3 regions of the Peribacillus sp. NPDC096447 genome follow, and region 2 is predicted to be linked to each of the others. Evidence: riboswitches for the same ligand, from Rfam matches in the RefSeq annotation. Region 2 holds a riboswitch; each other region holds the start of a gene.
The links. A riboswitch is a leader RNA that binds a small molecule or an ion and turns the genes downstream of it on or off. The one in region 2 is predicted to bind thiamine pyrophosphate.

Region 1 (6,397 bases), on a different contig from region 2:
TTGTTCATTGGATTGCGATTCCTCAAGTGTGGAAAATTCTGCATCACTCTTATCCAACGCAATAGCTGCCTCAATGACTCGGTGCCTCAGCTGCATATCGAAATTAAACTCACCAAAGTTCCGGTATTCAAGAACGTTAGAATCTCCCGCCAAACATTGGAGAATTTCAAGTGATTTAGCAGATGCTATTCCTGGTTGGATTTGACTGACATCTAACCATTTGTGATTAATCTTTATCATGATCATATCCACCTTTTGCTTATTAAATTAACGGTTTATAAAACCAGTAAACATAAATGTCTACATGTAATGCTCATTATATGAACGCCTGCAAAGAAATGACTATTTGCCACCGTTGCATCCAAGAATGATTGGAATGGTAAGAGGCAGAATTACCTTGCTTTCAATGATTTTCGTTCCTAAAGATGTTTTGCTAGATATCCTTAAGAGCAAGGAATACCTTTCCAATTAGTGAGAAGAAGCAAATTAGTATTCCCTTTTCCCTATGAATTGATATAATGAGAGAGAAAAGTTCATATGTGCGAGAAATGTAGGGGGGCCAGTACTGCTGGCTGAGATTGCATCCTTTAGATGCTGACTCTTTGAACCTGATCTGGATGATGCCAGCGGAGGGAACATATTATTACTGATTTTCTGTTTTGTATGTTAACGTCCGAATTCATCTTCGGGCGTTTTTTGCTTTTTTATCCAGTATTTGAATAGACCCTGGAGTCCCATTATGGTTCCGGCATATGGATCTTATATGATGTATAGGAGGATAATAACTTGAATAAATTCTTACCACTGTTAACTTCGTTGTTCCTTTTGGCTGGATGTGGTGCAGGCGGAACTAATGAAAAAGAAGAAGCATCCAAAAATGAAGAATTAAAAAAGGTATCGGTCGTTCTCGATTGGACACCGAATACAAACCATACAGGATTGTATGTTGCCAAGGAAAAAGGTTATTTTAAAGAGCAAGGTCTTGATGTGGAAATTATCATGCCAGGTGAAGCTGGAGCGGATAAGCTTGTCGCTTCAGGAAAATCTGAATTTGGCGTGAGCTACCAGGAGGGCATAACACAGGCCCGCGTGCAGGGCGTGCCAATTGTTTCGGTTGCTGCCGTCATCCAGCATAATACCTCTGGATTCGCTTCCCCTGAGGCAAAGAATATAAAAACTCCCAAGGATTTTGAAGGGAAAACGTATGGTGGCTGGGGGTCTCCGGTTGAAAAGGCCATTATTGATTCACTAATGAAAAAAGAAAATGCGGATGTAAATAAAGTGGATATAGTCAATACAGGAGACATGGACTTTTTCACTTCGGTTAAAAGGGATATAGATTTTGCCTGGATTTATTATGGATGGACAGGCATTGAGGCTGAGTTGCGAAATGAAAAGCTTAATATGGTTTACTTAACCGAATACTCTGATAAGCTTGATTACTATACGCCTGTTTTGACTACAAATGAAAAGATGATAAAAGAAGATCCCGAAACTGTTAAAGCATTCGTTCATGCAGCATCGAAAGGGTACCAGTTTGCGATTAAGAATCCTGCTGATGCAGCAGACATGTTAATTAAGTCTGCGCCGGATCTTGATGCAAAACTAGTTAAGAAAAGCCAGGAGTGGCTTGCAGCCAAGTATCAGGATGATGCTCCGCGTTGGGGTGAACAAAAACTGGAAATCTGGAAGAATTACAGTGATTGGATGACTGAAAACAAACTTCTTGAAGGTGATTTCGATCCTGAAAAGGCATTTACCAATGAATTTTTACCAAAATAGGAGGAAATACAATGGCCAATTCATTAATTAGTATACAAATTATTCCTAAAGGGGAAAATGTCATCCCTATGGTCGATGAAGCAATCAAGATCATTGAAGAATCTGGTGTCAAGTATGAGGTTCACCCGCTTGAAACGACAATGGAGGGCGAGCTTTCCGAACTTTTTGCCGTGATAGAAAAAATGAATGTAAGAATGATTGAAATAGGATCGCCGAATGTCATTTCGCAAGTGAAAATATTATATCAGCCAAGCGGGATTACGATGGATACGTTAACGGAGAAATATCGGGCATGATCGGAAGGGGAATTTGGAAGAAGGGGGCTCCCTTCTTTCTTTTATTATTGTTGCTGATAGTTTGGGAGTCAGTGACAGTCTTATTGAAGGTTGAAGAATGGCTGCTTCCCGCTCCATCGGCCATTTTCATTGAAGGAATTGAGTCGTCGCGCAATCTTTACGGACACCTTATATCGACAACTGAGCTTGCGTTGTCGGGTTTTTTTATTGGAAGCTGCATCGGCTTATTGATCGCAGCAATCCTACACCTATTTCAAGGTGTGAAGGACGCGGTTTATCCTCTGCTCATACTATCACAAAATATACCTATCATAGTTTTGGCCCCGCTTTTGGTGATCTGGTTTGGCTTTGGCATGCTGCCTAAGTTAATAGTGATTTCGCTTGTATGTTTTTTTCCGGTTGCGGTTGCATCATTGGACGGTTTTCGCCAGACACCATACGAACTTAAGCATTATTTCAAGATGATGGGAGCTGGAAAAAACCAGTTATTTTGGAAGCTGGAATTTCCTCACTCAATCCCGTTCATTTTCTCCGGCCTGAAAATTTCGGCCACCTATAGTGTAATGGGTGCGGTTATTTCAGAGTGGCTCGGGGCAAAATCGGGGATTGGTGTTTATATGACGCTCGCGTCCTCTGCGTTCAGGACAGACCGGGTGTTTGTTGCCATTTTCATCATCATGGGAATGAGCCTGATCTTTTTTGGAATCATCACCTTCCTGGAGAAATACTTAGTTTCTTGGAAGAGAAAGGAGGGCGGCAAGGATGAAGCTGGAAATTAAAGATGTCTCCTATTCTTTCGATGGTAAACAGAATATATTGGAGAATATGAATTTTCATGTGGATGATGGGGAATTTGTCACGATCCTTGGGCCATCGGGCAGCGGTAAAAGTACATTGTTCCACTTGATCGGCGGCATTTTGAAGCCGGATCATGGCATCATTTCACTGGATGGTAAAAAGATAAATGGCTTAAAGGGCCATATCAGCTATATGCCGCAGCAGCCTTCCCTTTTACCTTGGAGAACGGTATTGGAAAATGTTTTGCTTGGAAGTGAACTTGCTGGGATCAGTGATAAAGAAAAGGCAAAAGCCCTTTTAATGAAAGCTGGATTAGAAGAGTATGAGAAAGCATATCCGCATGAATTATCAGGAGGCATGAAGCAAAGGGCCGCATTCATCCGGAGTATCTTAAGTCCACAGGACTTGATGTGCCTGGACGAACCCTTTTCTGCCTTGGATGAACTGACAAGATTGCAAATGCAAAAATGGCTGTTGTCGGTTTGGGAAGAAAATCGGAGGTCGGTGCTTTTTGTTACGCATAGCATAGATGAAGCGGTTTTCCTATCCGATAGAATTTATGTGTTATCAGCAAAACCGGCTGCTGTCATCAAAGAAGTGAAAGTTCCATTTCCAAGGCCAAGAAGTGAAGAACAGCTTCTTAGTGATGAATTTTTTCATTTGAAAAGAGAGTTATATGCAGCACTAATGCCAACTCTTTCTACTTAAGGAGGCTATTAAATTTGAGAATCATCGACAGCCATATCCATTTGGATAAATATGATGTTGTTAAGCGGAAGCAGATTCTGACTGACATGGAAAAGGTTCATTTGCAATCCTTGCTGACTGTTTCCATGAATTTGGCTTCTTCGATTAACAATTATCAGCTTTCACTGAAAGATTCCCGAATTAAGCCTGCCTTTGGCTTTCATCCAGAGCAGCCCCTCCCGAGTGATGAAGAAGTGAACGAATTATTGAACTGGATGCGGGAACATCGTCAAGATATGGTTGCCATAGGTGAGGTTGGACTGCCCTATTACTTAAGGCAGGAAAATCCCGATATTGATAACTCAGCGTATATATTGATACTGGAGAAGTTCCTGGCTTTTGCTAAAGAGGTGGAAAAGCCGGTTATCCTTCATGCCGTCCATGAAGATGCACCTATCGTTTGCGACCTTTTGGATAAGCATCAAATCACAAAGGCGCACTTTCATTGGTTTAAAGGCGATATCCGGACAGTCGAAAGAATGGCCGAAAAGGGCTACCACATTTCGATTACACCTGATGTTTGTTATGAGAGGGAAATACAGGAATTAGTTTCGGCATACCCACTTAAGCTGATGATGATTGAAACGGATGGCCCATGGCCGTTTGAAGGGGTTTTCGAAGGGAAATGGACCCATCCCGGCATGATGCATGACAGTGTGCGTCAAATTGCTTCGATTAAAGGATTGCCGATTGAGGATGTTTATGAAACCCTTTATCAAAATACGAAAGATTTTTATCATATATAAGGTACCGGCTATCATATCCGGTACCTTTTTAGTTCGTTCAAAGGAAGGTCCTTTTAACCTTTTCCCAAAAGGAATTGTCTTTTAGCTTAACGGTCTTGATGACTTTACCGCTTAACCGGACCTTTACCTGTTCGACATGATTGATGCTTAAGGCTTCATTGTCCATTCCGATGATCGGATAGCTTGGTCCGTTTTGTTCAAGGTGGATGGTCAACGTCCTATCACCGCTAAGTATGAATGAGGAACCTAAGGTCCGATAGGTATTATTATTGATGGAAGCAAGCTCGCTCACTTGAAAGCAAGGGAGAAGGGGATCGACAACCGCCCCATTGACCGATTTATTATAGGCGGTGCTTCCGGTCGGAGTCGCAATGATGATTCCGTCCCCGCGAAAAGTTTCAAAATGGAGTCGATCAATGAAAATATCCATGATGAACGTTTTGGTGATGGAAGACCGGATACTGAGTTCATTAAGGGCATAAAAGGAAGGCTGATCGTCCAATTGGATATCGATGGTTGGATATTTACGCACCTCAATTTGCTCTCTAGTCATGGCATCGATCATTTTATCCGTATCTTCCAAGTGGAAATCGCAATACATATTCAAATTACCTGTGGTGGAAATGCCCGCATATAAACAGTCATCCCTGAACCCGGTTTTACGGGCTGCCTGCAGGAATGTGCCGTCATCACCGATGCTTACTATAATGTTTGCTTTTGTGAAATCCTGGATGACTTCATACGAATGTTGCTTCGCCAAGTCTGACAAGTATTCAACCTTGCTAAGCATCTCTGCATTCGGTGCATGGAAAAAATAAATATTCCTTCGAGTGTTCATAATGATCCCTCCTAGTATGTATGGTGATGAAAGGGCTTTCTTTATCCTGTTTACGATAAATGCAATTTGTGCAAAATGCACCAATTCATTTCCAAATTGAGGATTCTTTGCTACAATTTTATATGTCTTAGTTTATCATGGAATGAAACATTTTTGTTATTAGTTCGTATGGTAAGAAGGATACATATATTTAAGGGGGAAAACAGATGAATGGAAAGCGTTGGGCGGCACTTGGAATTGCAGCCGTTTTATTTTTTGTTTCTATTGCTGTAGGGATTTCTACGACTCTATTTACAAAGGATACGGAAAATATCATTGATGATTTATTTGCTTCTGAAAGTGCATTTTACGAGGAAGTCATAGAAGGCGATGATTTCTCTAATGTTATTGCCGTATTCGATGTAGAAGGCACGATTCAAGATACAGGAGAAGCATCATTACTTAGTTCGGCAACATATAATCACCGTGCCTTCATGGATAAGCTGAAGATGGCTGAGGAAAATGATGATATCAAAGGAATCATCCTTCGGGTGAATTCTCCAGGCGGCGGTGTCGTCGAAAGTGCAGAGATATATGAAAAGATCCTTGATATCAAGAAAGTGAAAAAACCTGTTTATGTATCAATGGGGTCTATGGCAGCTTCAGGAGGATATTATATTTCTGCACCAGCCGATAAGATTTATGCTAGTCCGGAAACGATGACGGGTTCACTTGGTGTCATCATGCAGGGGTATAATTACGAGAAGTTGGCCAAGAAGTATGGTGTTGAGTTCCAAACCATCAAAAGCGGACCACACAAAGATATTATGAGTCCGACCCGGGAAATGACTGGTGAAGAACGTGAAATACTCCAAGACATGATCGATAATTCTTATGACCAATTTGTAAAAATCATTGCAGACGGACGCGGTATGTCAGAGAAGGAAGTAAGGGAAATCGCCGATGGCCGCATTTATGATGGACGTCAGGCTAAAGAAAACCATCTAATCGATGATTTCGGCCATTTGGATGATGTAATTGCCGCGATGAAAACGGATATCGGCGAAAAGGATGCTCAAGTTATCCGTTATACAGATGAGGCAGGATTCGGTTCATTATTCAGTATGGGTGCGCAAAAAATGTTGGGAAATGATGTGGAAACGGCAGTCTTGACAAAAATCCTTTCCTCTTCAAATTCTCCACGCTTAATG
Region 2 (6,397 bases):
ATTGAAGAAGGGGCGAATAGAATCGATGGCAGCATCCGCTGTCTCGGTGCAGGTGCTGGCAATACCCAGACGGAAGTGCTTGTTGCCGTTCTGGATAGGATGGGTATCCGTACCGAAATTGACTTATATAAAATGCTTGATCTTTCGGAGGAAGTTGGAAATACAATCATGCCCAAGCCCCAGGAAATAACAGACTCTAGTTTAATCATGGGTTATAGTGGCGTGTACTCCAGCTTTTTATTGCATGCAAATAAAGCGGCGAAAAAGTATGGAGTTGACGCCCGGGATATTTTGTTGGAGCTTGGTCGACAAAAAGTGGTTGGTGGTCAGGAAGATACCATAATTGAAGTAGCTAAGCAAATGGCGTTTCAGAAAGAAGGGACTTTAAGATGAAACTAGATCAACTGGCAAAACGGGTTGCCGAATCGCAAAAAAACGGTCGTGAAATGGATAAGCTTACATTATCCAATCCTGAACTAACAGTAAATCAAGCGTATGAAATCCAGAAGTTGAGCATAAATGAGACACTTACTGGTGATAACAGATTCATCGGATGGAAGATGGGCTTGACGAGCAAAGCCAAACAACAGCAAGTAGGGGTAGAGGAAGCAATCTATGGCAGGTTGACATCTGGCATGGAGCTAACTAAACCAGTATTAAAAGTTGGGGAACTCATTCATCCGAGAGTGGAACCTGAATTTGCTTTTTTGTTCAAGGAAGAACTGAAAGGTGCAAATATTACGGCGAAAGATGTCTGGCCGGCTGTAGAATGTGTATTTCTTGCTCTGGAAGTTATTGATAGCCGTTATAAAAATTTTTCTTTTACACTTACCGATGTAGTAGCGGATAACGCATCCTCAGCAAAAATCCTGCTTAGCAATCAAGCTTATTCACCGTATCACACGGACTGGGCTCAAGCAGAAGTTACGCTTTATCAAAATGGTGAAATGCAAAAGAGGGGTCGCGGTGAAGCTGTGCTCGATCACCCGATTCATTCAATTGTGGAACTTGTAAAAATGATTAGCCGGGAAGGACTTTCCATTCAGGCTGGAATGATTGTTTTAGTAGGCGGAATTACAGATGCCGTATCCATACAGGCAAGTGATGAAATAATAGCAGATTACGGTGAACTAGGGAAACTGACATTACATGTTATAGCGTGAAATATGGCAAAGAGGAGGGAATTAATTGCGTGAAGTCAATGCTTCGGAAGTTGTAGGTAATAGTAGATTTGGCCGTTTTCATATAATGGTCTTCATGTGGTGTTTGTTCGCAATTACCTTCGATGGATTTGATATAGCCATGTACGGAGTAGGTTTGCCTTTGATGATGGAGGAATGGAACTTGACGCCAGTCGAAGCTGGCGGAATAGCAAGTTACTCATTGTTCGGAATGATGGTGGGGGCACTCATTTTTGCACCTCTGGCGGATAAAATAGGGAGAAAAAAAGTGCTTGCCATTTGTATATGTCTATTCAGTGTTTTTACATTACTTTCAAGTTTTGCCCCGCATCCTGCCTTTTTCTCGGTTATGCGATTTATAGCAGCCTTGGGAATGGGAGGATTAATGCCAAACGTCATCTCCTTAATGGCGGAATACTCACCCAAAAAGAATAAGGTGCTCATTGTAACCGCTATGTACTGCGGTTATTCTATCGGAAGCATACTCGCTTCTTTAATTGGAATGTATGTGATGGAACAAATGAGTTGGAGGGTTTTGTATTGGATAGGGGCGCTTCCCTTGCTGGCACTGCCATTCTTCATGAAGCAATTTCCTGAATCGCTTTCCTATTATGTTATTCGAAAACAAGGAGATAAGCTAGCTGGAATCCTGAATCGCATTGACCCAGACGGCGACTATAAAGAGTCGGATGATTATGAGTTTGCCAAAGTCCAAGAAAGGGCAAAGGGCTTTCCAGTCAAGAAACTCTTTGAAAATAAGCGTACTCTTAGCACATTTGCGTTTTGGGTAGCTGCCTTTAATTGTTTACTTATGGTATACGGACTCAATACATGGTTACCCAAAATCATGCAGCAGTCCGGATACGGCCTTTCATCCAGTTTATCTTTCAATCTTATATCGGGAATAGGACAAATTGGCGGATCGATAATTGGAGGGTACTTAGTTGGGAAAATAGGCCATAGAAGAGTACTTTTATCCCTCTGTGCCATGGGTACTGTTTGTTTTGTCATATTAGGTTTGACCTCAAATGAAGTAGCATTATATATTCTGATCGCTTTTGGAGGTGCCTGTACAGTCGGCACGATGAATTTGGCCAATACGTATATATCCGAGTATTATCCGCGGGAGATAAGGTCCACCGGGATAGGTTGGGCCTTGGCTTTTGGTAGAATGGGAGCGATTGTTGCCCCAACATTAATAGGATTACTGCTGGCTGCAAACTATTCACCACAAAATGCATTCATGGCCTTCACGGTTCCGAGCATAATGGCTGCCTTGGCGTTACTCGTTGTGAAAGAGAGGTATGGCAGCTATGATAAACTACAGGTTGAGGGAAATATAAAACTAAAAGCAACGTCGAATGTATAATATTGTTTTTTAGTAGATGGCCTATATGTCAGCGGACAGTCATGCAACTGTTCCCTGACATATAGGCCATTTTTTAGAGAATAATAGAATTCACGAGTAAAACAGCTAAATTCACGAGTAAACCAGTTGAATTCACGAGTAAAACACCTAAATTCACGAGTAAACCGGCCAAACTCATAACTAAAGCGGCTAAACTCATTAGTAAAGCAGCAGAAATCCCAAGTAAACATCAATTTCACGAGTAAACCGGCCAAACTCACGAGTAAAGTAGCTAAATTCACGAGTGAATTACGTATTGAACATCATTGATTAAAGTGCCGTTAAACGCCGGGTAAATGGGGGTTTATGCAAGATTGAAAGGTTAGTAACCCTAAATCATTAAGTTGAAAACTTTCCGTAATACGTTTGACAATTGGATTTATCGTGTTAATATAAAGGCAAATGAAATTTGATATACAATTTGTACCACTAGGGGTGCTTTATAGGTGAAAGTTGATTTTTACCGCAGAAGCTGAGATTAAAGTATGACTTTAAGACCCTTAGAACCTGATCTGGTTTATACCAGCGTAGGGAAGTGGGGTCTGGAACAATACGTTTCTGTATTATTTCAAGTACAACCACTTTCTTTACGTTTAAGAAAGTGGTTTTTTGTTTGCAAAAAAAGGGGTGATAAAAGGTTTTTTTCCGTAACATTTCTTGAAAAATATAAGTTGGAGGTAATGGACATGAAGTTTTCAGAGGAAATTCGTCAGGAAGCTGATCATATTTGGGAAGCTAGTTTTAATCACCCGTTTGTTGCAGGAATAGGTGATGGCACATTGCCATTGGAGAGTTTTCGTTTTTATGTCATGCAAGATGCCTATTATTTATCTCATTTTGCTAGAGTTCAAGCTTTAGGGGCAGTCAAAGCTACAGATTTACATACAACAAGCAGGCTTGCCGGCCATGCACAAGGAACATATGAAGCGGAGTTGAAGCTTCATGAGAATTTTTCCGAGAGATTAGGCATCACAAAAGAAGAACGGGATAATTTCAAACCTGCCCCGACTGCTTATGCTTATACTTCCCATATGTATCGTGCGGCATATTCGGGACATTTAGGAGATGTTATTGCAGCTATCTTGCCGTGTTACTGGCTGTATTATGAAATAGGTGAAAGACTGCAAGGATGCATGCCGGAAGAGCCGATTTATCAAGAATGGATAGCGGCTTACGGAGGAGAGTGGTTCCGCACTTTGGTGGAAGAACAAATTGCGAGGCTTGATGAGATTGCTGAAAAAGTGACAGACGAAGATAAGGAAAGAATGAAAGAGCATTTTATCCTCAGCAGCCAATATGAATACTCATTTTGGGAAATGGCTTATCGTTTAGAGACATGGCCTGTACATAAGGAAACTCTAGAAGTATAAAGGGGAATGAAACAATGAAAAAAGGATTGAAATTAACGGACATATTGGTCACGATCGTGATTGCGGTAGCATTTGGAATCGTTTATATTCTTTGGGGTTCGATTTATTATTCCGTTAAACCGTTAGGATTACATCTGGATCAACTTATTTATGGAATGTGGTTTATAGCTGGCCCCGTCGCCTTTTTAATTTTACGGAAACCGGGTGTGGCACTTTTGGCGGAGATAGCTGCAGCTTCCGGGGAGTTCTTTCTTGGTTCACCATGGGGGCTGACCGTACTGTTATATGGGGTGGTACAAGGTTTGTTCGCGGAACTGGTGTTCATGGCGTTCAAATATAAAAAATTCAATTTGCCGGTGGCCGTTTTAGCTGCGATAGCTTCCTGCCTGGCATCAGTTATCATGGATTTTGCATACGGGGAAATAGGTGCGCTTTCAACTTGGAATCTATCGCTATTCATGATAGCGAGGTTTGTGGGTTCCATATTCTTTGCAGGTGTGACCGCTTATTATCTAGTTAAAGTCCTGGAAGCAACAGGAGTAACTAATCTTGTGCGTCCGGTTTCAAATAAAGATTATGCAGAACTGGATCAAAAGTAGAGGTTGAGGGCCATGGAACCAATCGTTTCTGTTGAAAAGTTAAGAATGAAATTTCCCGGTGATGAATCTTTGATATTCAAGGACCTATCACTATCGTTTGATCAAGGAGAAAAAGTGCTATTGTTAGGACCGTCAGGATGTGGTAAGTCGACTCTTTTACAAGTGTTAAGCGGATTGATTCCGAATTCCATCGAAGTACCGATGAAAACGGAGAAATTGAAATGCCCTTCTTCATGGGGGTATGTTTTTCAAGATCCTGATAGTCAGTTTTGCATGCCATTTGCCGATGAGGAAATTGCCTTCGTCCTTGAGAATCTTTCCGTCCCTAAAGAAGAAATGAAAGAGAAGATTCAAAATCATTTCCGTAAAGTAGGATTGAACCTAGGCCATACAAGTATTGAAACATTATCAGGCGGGATGAAACAGCGTCTGGCAATCGCTTCAGTATTGGCCCTTGAACCAGAAGTGATATTTTTAGATGAACCAACCGCCATGCTTGATCCGGAAGGAACGGTAGAAATCTGGGAATTGTTGAAGGAAGTCGGACGAGACAAAACGGTTATTATCGTCGAGCACAAAATTGACCATGTTTTAGAATTCATCGAACGAATCGTGCTTTTTAACGATGATGGTCAAATCATAGCTGATGGTCCAAGAGACACCATTCTTTCACTGTATAAAAATGAAATGAAAGAACATGGAATTTGGTTCCCAGGTGTTTGGGATGAATATATACAGAAGTATGCACCGATTCGGGAACACCCATTTACAGATGATTCACCTCTTATGGATGTACAAGGCTTTAGCGGTTTTCGGAATAAAGAGGAAAAAATCAAGGTTGAAGAGCTGAAGGTACATTCAGGTGAATGGATTGTAATCAGGGGTGAAAATGGCGCGGGGAAGAGTACACTTTTGCATGCACTGATGCAGTTCATAAAAACGAATGGTAAGTATGAATTATTGGGAACACCCATTAAAAAGGTGAAAAATCCAACGGATCATATGACGTTTGTCTTTCAAAATCCTGAGTTTCAGTTCGTTGCAAATACTGTATATGAAGAGATTGCTTATTCATTGAGAATAGATAAAAGGCCGCAACAAGAAATAGATGAGAGAGTCCGCTCATTGCTTAAAGTGTTCCGCCTGGAGGCACATCGGGATAAACATCCGTTTCAATTATCAATGGGTCAAAAGCGTCGCTTAAGCGTAGCCGCCTCAATCGTAATAGACAAAAAAATCATTCTCCTGGATGAGCCAACCTTTGGCCAAGATTCGAAAAATACCTTTGCATTACTGGAATGGTTTGAGGAATATCGAAGACGCGGAATAACAGTGATCATGGTAACTCATGACGATCATATTTCAAAAAACTTTGCAACCAGGATCTGGACGGTTAAGGACGGAAACGTAATTAGTGATGAAAACTTTGCGCAATCAGGATTTGTGGATGCCAAAGTTAAAAGGAGTGTCATGTAGATGAATGTTTCAAATGCAGAAACATGGCTCCATAGAATTAATCCAAGCCTTAAACTTGGTGTACTGATTGTGTTATGCATCGTGGCGTTATTCATTCATGACCTGAATTATATGATGAATATCACCATTGGCGTATTACTTTTATTTTTGTTTTTTACCGGGCATTCGATAAAACGCATCTTACTTTTGTCGATTCCCTTTTGTTTCATTTTTATATCCACCTCTTCTGCAATGATATTATTCGGGCAAGGTGAGACGCTTTGGTTTGAGTGGGGCCTTATTTCGATTACGGAAGAAAGTTTCATGAGGGGATTACTGGTAGGCTTTCGAGCTTTGTTCTTTGCGATCCTTGGTTTAACTTTT
Region 3 (6,397 bases), on a different contig from region 2:
TAGAGCTATTGCCTTGAGCAGTAGCTTTTTCAAATTAATACAGGTCGATTTGGCTAATTTAAAAATACCTATATGCTTTTTGGAGGGAATAATATTCAGACTCTCTTTTTCTTGCTAACGCATTTAATAGTGTATCCAATTCTTGACTGGCTTGAACAGTTAGCAGACTTGTTAAGCCATAACTTGCTGCCAATTTGATCATTTCCTGTCTCTTTTCTTCTACCCTTTCTATAGTTACCTTACGGCAAGGCATATATGTCACCTCCCATTTATTCAATTTTTTTACACTTTCATCATAATGAAACTACTAGTTAAAATCAACTATTTTTCAGAAATAAAATGTGTTATTTTATAGGTTAAATGTGACAAAACACCTACTTCATTCTTTAATTATGTATATTTTATGTCATTTCCTATTAAACGCAAAAAAGCATCCACTAGTGTAGACTGTGAATGCTTACATCATATCCCTTATCCAAGAACCCAAAATATAGTCCATCGCTTACTATGTCATCCATTCAGAAGGTGACTCGTTATTAGGTCTATTTATAACAATCTTATATTCATCTTCAAGCACTTTTAATGGGGCATCATAAAGGTGCCTTTCATCAGAGGTTTTGTATACTCCATTGGCCAATAGCTCTTCAATGAGCTTTGCCTTCCTCTGTTCAATCCTCTTAAATAATTCTGCCATGTAAATGGCTCCTTTCCTAGTCATCCTAGAGCCTGCTTCTAGTTAGCTAACTTTATCAACTTATTTGATTTTCACCAAATTATATATACCTTTTCTATTATGTCACTAAACGTTATTTCCCAAAAATAAAAGCCCCTTCTAATTCAAGAAGAGGCTGACAGTATCCGTGCGGCTCTTCTTATCTTCCAAGCATATGCTTGTTGGATTTAGCACAGTTCCCAAAACGGGTCCGCTGCCGAGGTTTCTTTGGGCCAAGTCCCTCCACCTCTCTGGATAAGAATTCGATATATAAATGTTGTAGAAATGATTCTATCCTAATAATCATCAAAAGTCAATTACCTGGTTCTCCCTTTTTTCCTGGACATAAAGTGCTCCCTCTTCAAATACGGGTTGCATTTTCTTGTCTTTCTGATATGATGTCAGTAATTACATACAATTCACACCACTAGGGGAGTCTTTTTTTTAAGACTGAGATGGAAATAGTTCCGGACCCTTTGAACCTGAACCGGCTCATACCGGCGGAGGGAAGTGGATGATATCGTCCATTTACAGACTATATCCATCTACCCCGTTCCGTATTCAGGAGCGGGGTTTTTCATTATTAAGGGGAACCATTCTAAAGGAGGATGAACAATGGAGAATATTAAAACAGAAACATTCAGTGATAGACTTCATGCACGGGCAAAAGAGATTTGGAAAAGGAACCATTCACATCCCTTTGTCCAGGCAATTGGAAACGGTACGCTTTCTGAAAAGAAATTTGCCTATTACCTGAAGCAGGACTATATCTATCTCATGGATTATTCCAAGCTCTTTGCTTTAGGTGTCATCAAAGCTCATAACATCGAAACCATGGCAAAGTTTGCGAGTATTTTAAATGAAACCCTTCAAGTGGAAATGGATATCCATCGGCAGTATGCTTCCGAATTCGGGATCAGTTCCAAGGAATTGGAAGATACAGAACCTACTCCCACCACTCTAGCCTATACAGGTTACATGCTAAATGCAGCTCAGCATGGGACTTTGGCAGACTTGATCGCCTGTCTCCTGCCCTGCGCTTGGGATTATTATGAAATCGGTTTGCTATTAAAAGAACAAAATGGAGCAGCATTGGAAAACAATCGCTACGCAGATTGGATAAGGTCCTATTCATCACCTGAATTCGGGGAAGCACACAAGTGGCTGATCGCATTGTTGGAAGAATTGACGGAAGGCATGCCAGAAAAGGAACTTCTTAGATTAGAAAAGCACTTTTTGGTTACTTCCCGATATGAATATTTATTCTGGGATATGGTTCAAAATGAGCAGGATTGGCCGCTGTAGGTCGCAGACATGATGATGAATCCTATCAAGAAACTGACGTTGACTGCCATGATCACGGCTATAACGACGCTGACCAGTTCATTTATTTTCATCCCTGCAGGATTTGCAAAGGTCTTCCCTATTCAGCATCTGGCGAATGTCCTCACGGCCGTTCTATTGGGGCCTGCTTATGCTGTGACACAAGCTTTTTTAGTTTCCATCATTAGAAACATGTCTGGTACCGGTTCAATATTCGCCTTTCCCGGCAGCATGATCGGTGCACTTTTGGCTGCCATCCTTTATCGAAAAACACAAAGCTTAAAATTCGCCTGTTTAGGTGAAGTGATCGGGACCGGCATTCTCGGTTCCCTGGCCTGTTATCCACTTGCCATCCTCCTATTGGGGGAAAAAGCTGCTCTTTTTGGTTTTTTACCGGCTTTTATGCTCAGTTCATTCGCAGGTGCGATTTTAGCTTTCATATTACTTAAAATACTTCTAAAAAATAATTATATGAAGGGGTTTTTTTATGAAAACAGCATTAACCATCGCCGGCTCTGATTCAGGGGGCGGTGCTGGAATCCAAGCGGATTTAAAAACATTTTCTGCACATGGGGTCTTTGGAATGTCTGCCATAACAGCCGTAACCGCACAAAATACAATGGAAGTCCGTTCAGTACAGCCAATTGAAACAGCTATCATATCGGACCAAATTGCAGCTATATTTGAAGATATTCCTGTCGATGCAGTAAAAATAGGCATGCTTGGATCAAAAGAAATCGTGGAAACAGTCGCTGCGTCCCTTAAAACCTTCATGCCTGCCATCGTTATCCTTGACCCTGTCATGATTTCCAAAAGCGGCCACCATTTGCTCGACGAAAAGGCTGTCTCCGCCTTAAAAATGGATTTACTTCCGCTTGCAACACTTGTAACACCAAATGTACCGGAAGCGGAAGTACTTACTGGCTTGTCGATTCGGACGAAACAAGATTTCTACAGGGCATGCATTTCAATACAAGAAATGGGCCCCAAAGCCGTTTTACTTAAAGGGGGCCATGCAGCAGGAAATCCAAATGACCTTTTTTATGATGGGACTGACTTCCACTGGATCGAGGGAGAGCGCATACATACAAAAAACACTCATGGTACGGGCTGTACCCTATCATCCGCCATTACATCAAACCTGGCAAATGGACTGCCATTGCAAGAGTCGATCGAACAGGCCAAGACTTATATTTCCGAAGCGATACGCAATAGTTTTTCAATCGGTAAAGGTCATGGACCTGTCCATCATTTTCATTCATATTCAAAAAAAGAACGGAGTGACTTAATATGAAGGTTTCCGCAGCCGATTTATTCATGAAGGTAAAAGAAAGAAAACCACTCGTTCACCAAATCACCAACTTTGTTACGGTCAACGACTGTGCAAATGCCACCCTTGCCATCGGTGGTTCACCAGTGATGACATCGAGCCCAAGAGAAGTGGCGGATATGGTCAAATTAGCGGATGCATTGGTCCTGAATTTCGGTACGATCGATGATAAAGCCTTGGAAGCAATGGAGATTGCCGGTAAGACGGCAAATGACCTGGATATCCCGGTCATTTTGGACCCGGTGGGAGTTGGTGCCACCGCCTATCGAACAGAGCAAGTGAAAGAGCTCCTAAGTAAGGTTACTTTCCAAATCATTCGCGGAAATGCAAGTGAGATCCTTTCATTGATTGGTGGGGATACCGTTACTCGCGGGGTGGATTCGGAGGAGCTTGCGGTTAGCAATGCAGAGCTGGCTGTTCGAGCGGCAAATAAATTGAATTGCATCGTCGTGGTCAGCGGAGCGAAGGATGCGGTCAGCGATGGAAAACATACGTCCATCATCGATAACGGGAACCTCCTATTAACTAATGTTACAGGAACCGGTTGCATGTCCACTGCTCTTATCGGCACTTTTTCCGGAGTCACCGATGATTTCTATTCTGCGGCGATTGCCGGTATCTCAACCATGAGCATTTCAGGTGAACTAGCTGCCAAAAACCTTCAAAAGGATGAAGGAACAGGAACGTTTCGTGTGTGTTTAATCGATGCAATATCAAGAATGGATAAGGAAATCTGGATGCATGAGGTGAAAATAAATGAAGAAGTCCCAAATTGATTTAAGCCTGTATTTAGTTACGGAAGAGTCCCTGGCAATAGAAGAATTGACCAAAATCATTGCAGAATCGGTTTCAGGAGGAGTCTCGATCGTACAGCTTAGAGAGAAAAACAATTCCTCCCTCTCCTTTTATAATAAAGCTTCTGCATTAAAACAGTTATTGAACGAGCTGTCCATTCCCCTTATCATCAATGACCGGGTGGATATAGCACTTGCTGTTGCAGCGGATGGAATTCATATTGGGCAAGATGACCTTCCACTGCCTGTCGTCAAAAAAATGGTTCCTGAAGATATGATTGTCGGTGTATCTGTCTCCACTCTTGAAGAAGCTCTCGAAGCCGAACGAAATGGAGCGGACTATATCGGAGTCGGTTCCGTTTTCCCTACCAAGACCAAACGAGATGCCACCCTAATGGCAATTGAGGATCTGGGGGAAATTTGCCGCAGCGTATCCATTCCCGCAGTAGCCATCGGGGGTATCACTGCCGATAACATTTCCGCTCTTTCTGATAGCGGACTATCAGGTACCGCAGTCGTATCGGCCATCATGAATGCAGATAATCCGAAGACTGCCTCCGAATCCCTTTTAAAAATAATAAAAGACTTTAAATAACAAAGGATGGGGACTCCATACAGTCCCCATCCTTTGTTTATGTCAAAACGGTATTCTTTGTTTCCTTCCCAAATGCTACGGCAACTGCCCCCACTAAAATAGCAATTGTGAAAATGGTGAAAATCGATGAAATCGGGGTGTCTGCGGCAACTAAATACCCTACGAGCAAAGGTCCCAGGACACCGCCAATCCTCCCGATCCCTGCAGCTAATCCAGCCCCTGTACCGCGAACTGATGTTGGATACTGCTCAGGTGTATACGCATAAAGTGCCCCCCATGCCCCTAGGTTAAAGAAAGATAGGAACATCCCGGACACTATCAGCAGTGCCAGCCCCTCTGCCGATCCAAAGAAAAAGGCACTGACGGCCGTTCCAATTAAGTATGTGATCAAAACGAATTTACGGCCCATCTTCTCTATCAGCCATGCAGCTGAAAAATAGCCCGGAAGCTGTGCAAGCGTCATGATCAAAACATATTCAAAGCTTTGAATCATGTTGAAGCCTTTTAGGACCATCACACTTGGCAGCCATAAAAACATCCCATAATAGGAAAAGACCACGCAAAACCATAGAATCCACAATACAAGGGTCTGACGGGAGTATTCCTTTTTCCAGACACTTTTCATATTGCTTAATACAGATGGTCTTTGCTTTTTTTCAAGTTCCGAATACTTCGGTGAATCCGGCAGTTTCAAGCGCAGATACAGCGCATATAAAGCTGGAACTGCGCTCAATAATAAGGCAACGCGCCAACCATAAGCCGGTATGATGAAAAAGGATATGAGTGCTGCCAAAATCCAGCCAACCGCCCAAAAGCTTTCAAGAAGGACGACGACCCTTCCCCTTTTACTTGCTTCAACACTTTCAGAGACCAATGTCGAGGCAACCGGGAGTTCTCCCCCAAGTCCCATTCCAATCAAAAACCGCAATATCAAGAACAGGCTTAGTGTACTGACTGCTGCAGACAGGCCACTTGCGATCGAAAACAATAATAATGTAATGATAAAGACATTCTTTCGTCCAACCCTGTCGGCCATCGCACCAAAAAATACGGCGCCGACAGCCATTCCTATGGAGTTTATGCTCCCAATCCAGCCAACCTGCTCACTGGTTAAGTTCCAATCCTGTTTTAATGCAACAATGATGAAAGAAAGCATACCGACATCAAGTGCATCGAACATCCATCCAAGACCCGCAACACCAAGTAACTTACGCTGCGATATCATTTTCGCATCATTTCCCATATATTCCTCCTGAAGAACTTTAGACCTTCTTGTTATTTTATCCTTATTCATTTTAACTATTAACTTTCATTTTTGCTATAGTAATTACAGATGTCATGACAAAAAAATACTTCATTTTTAAAATGATGAAGAAATCTTGGATATTCTGTCGAATGTTATAGATTGAATATTCCCTTTTTTTCATTTATCATAAAAATTGGCAATCATAGCGTTAACAATAAGTCATCATGTTTAGCCCAAGATAATTATTTTATTCAGGAGGGTAATTAATGACAAATCTAACGTTAGAAGTAAGTGGAAAGCTGCAAAAATTTTTAACAGGACCAAAAAAGCTCTATATTAATGGTCAGTTTGTAGAAAGTGCTTCAAAAAAAACCTTCTCCACTCCCAATCCTGCCAC

Region 1: another riboswitch for thiamine pyrophosphate. It lies ahead of ACIQZD_RS03980 (ABC transporter substrate-binding protein); the one in region 2 lies ahead of tenA (thiaminase II).
Region 3: another riboswitch for thiamine pyrophosphate. It lies ahead of tenA (thiaminase II); the one in region 2 lies ahead of tenA (thiaminase II).

What each region holds. Positions count from the first base shown of each region.
Region 1 is NZ_JBIWEV010000001.1:794,390-800,786, reverse strand. Features, by position in the region: gene ACIQZD_RS03985 (protein-glutamine gamma-glutamyltransferase) at 1-240, opposite strand, end outside; TPP riboswitch at 543-652, shown strand; gene ACIQZD_RS03980 (ABC transporter substrate-binding protein) at 787-1,782, shown strand; gene ACIQZD_RS03975 (thiamine-binding protein) at 1,794-2,078, shown strand; gene ACIQZD_RS03970 (ABC transporter permease) at 2,075-2,857, shown strand; gene ACIQZD_RS03965 (ABC transporter ATP-binding protein) at 2,841-3,584, shown strand; gene ACIQZD_RS03960 (TatD family hydrolase) at 3,599-4,369, shown strand; gene ACIQZD_RS03955 (NAD kinase) at 4,407-5,207, opposite strand; gene sppA (signal peptide peptidase SppA) at 5,414-6,397, shown strand, end outside.
Region 2 is NZ_JBIWEV010000003.1:262,142-268,538, reverse strand. Features, by position in the region: gene dmpG (4-hydroxy-2-oxovalerate aldolase) at 1-393, shown strand, start outside; gene ACIQZD_RS12545 (2-keto-4-pentenoate hydratase) at 390-1,163, shown strand; gene ACIQZD_RS12540 (MFS transporter) at 1,189-2,550, shown strand; TPP riboswitch at 3,011-3,140, shown strand; gene tenA (thiaminase II) at 3,276-3,959, shown strand; gene ACIQZD_RS12530 (ECF transporter S component) at 3,974-4,558, shown strand; gene ACIQZD_RS12525 (ABC transporter ATP-binding protein) at 4,571-6,034, shown strand; gene ACIQZD_RS12520 (energy-coupling factor transporter transmembrane component T family protein) at 6,035-6,397, shown strand, end outside.
Region 3 is NZ_JBIWEV010000002.1:380,362-386,758, forward strand. Features, by position in the region: gene ACIQZD_RS08730 (Spo0E family sporulation regulatory protein-aspartic acid phosphatase) at 59-253, opposite strand; gene ACIQZD_RS08735 (Fur-regulated basic protein FbpA) at 506-694, opposite strand; SAM riboswitch class I at 870-974, opposite strand; TPP riboswitch at 1,132-1,238, shown strand; gene tenA (thiaminase II) at 1,328-2,017, shown strand; gene thiW (energy coupling factor transporter S component ThiW) at 2,033-2,554, shown strand; gene thiD (bifunctional hydroxymethylpyrimidine kinase/phosphomethylpyrimidine kinase) at 2,523-3,329, shown strand; gene thiM (hydroxyethylthiazole kinase) at 3,326-4,141, shown strand; gene thiE (thiamine phosphate synthase) at 4,122-4,754, shown strand; gene ACIQZD_RS08765 (MFS transporter) at 4,792-5,997, opposite strand; gene ACIQZD_RS08770 (aldehyde dehydrogenase family protein) at 6,267-6,397, shown strand, end outside.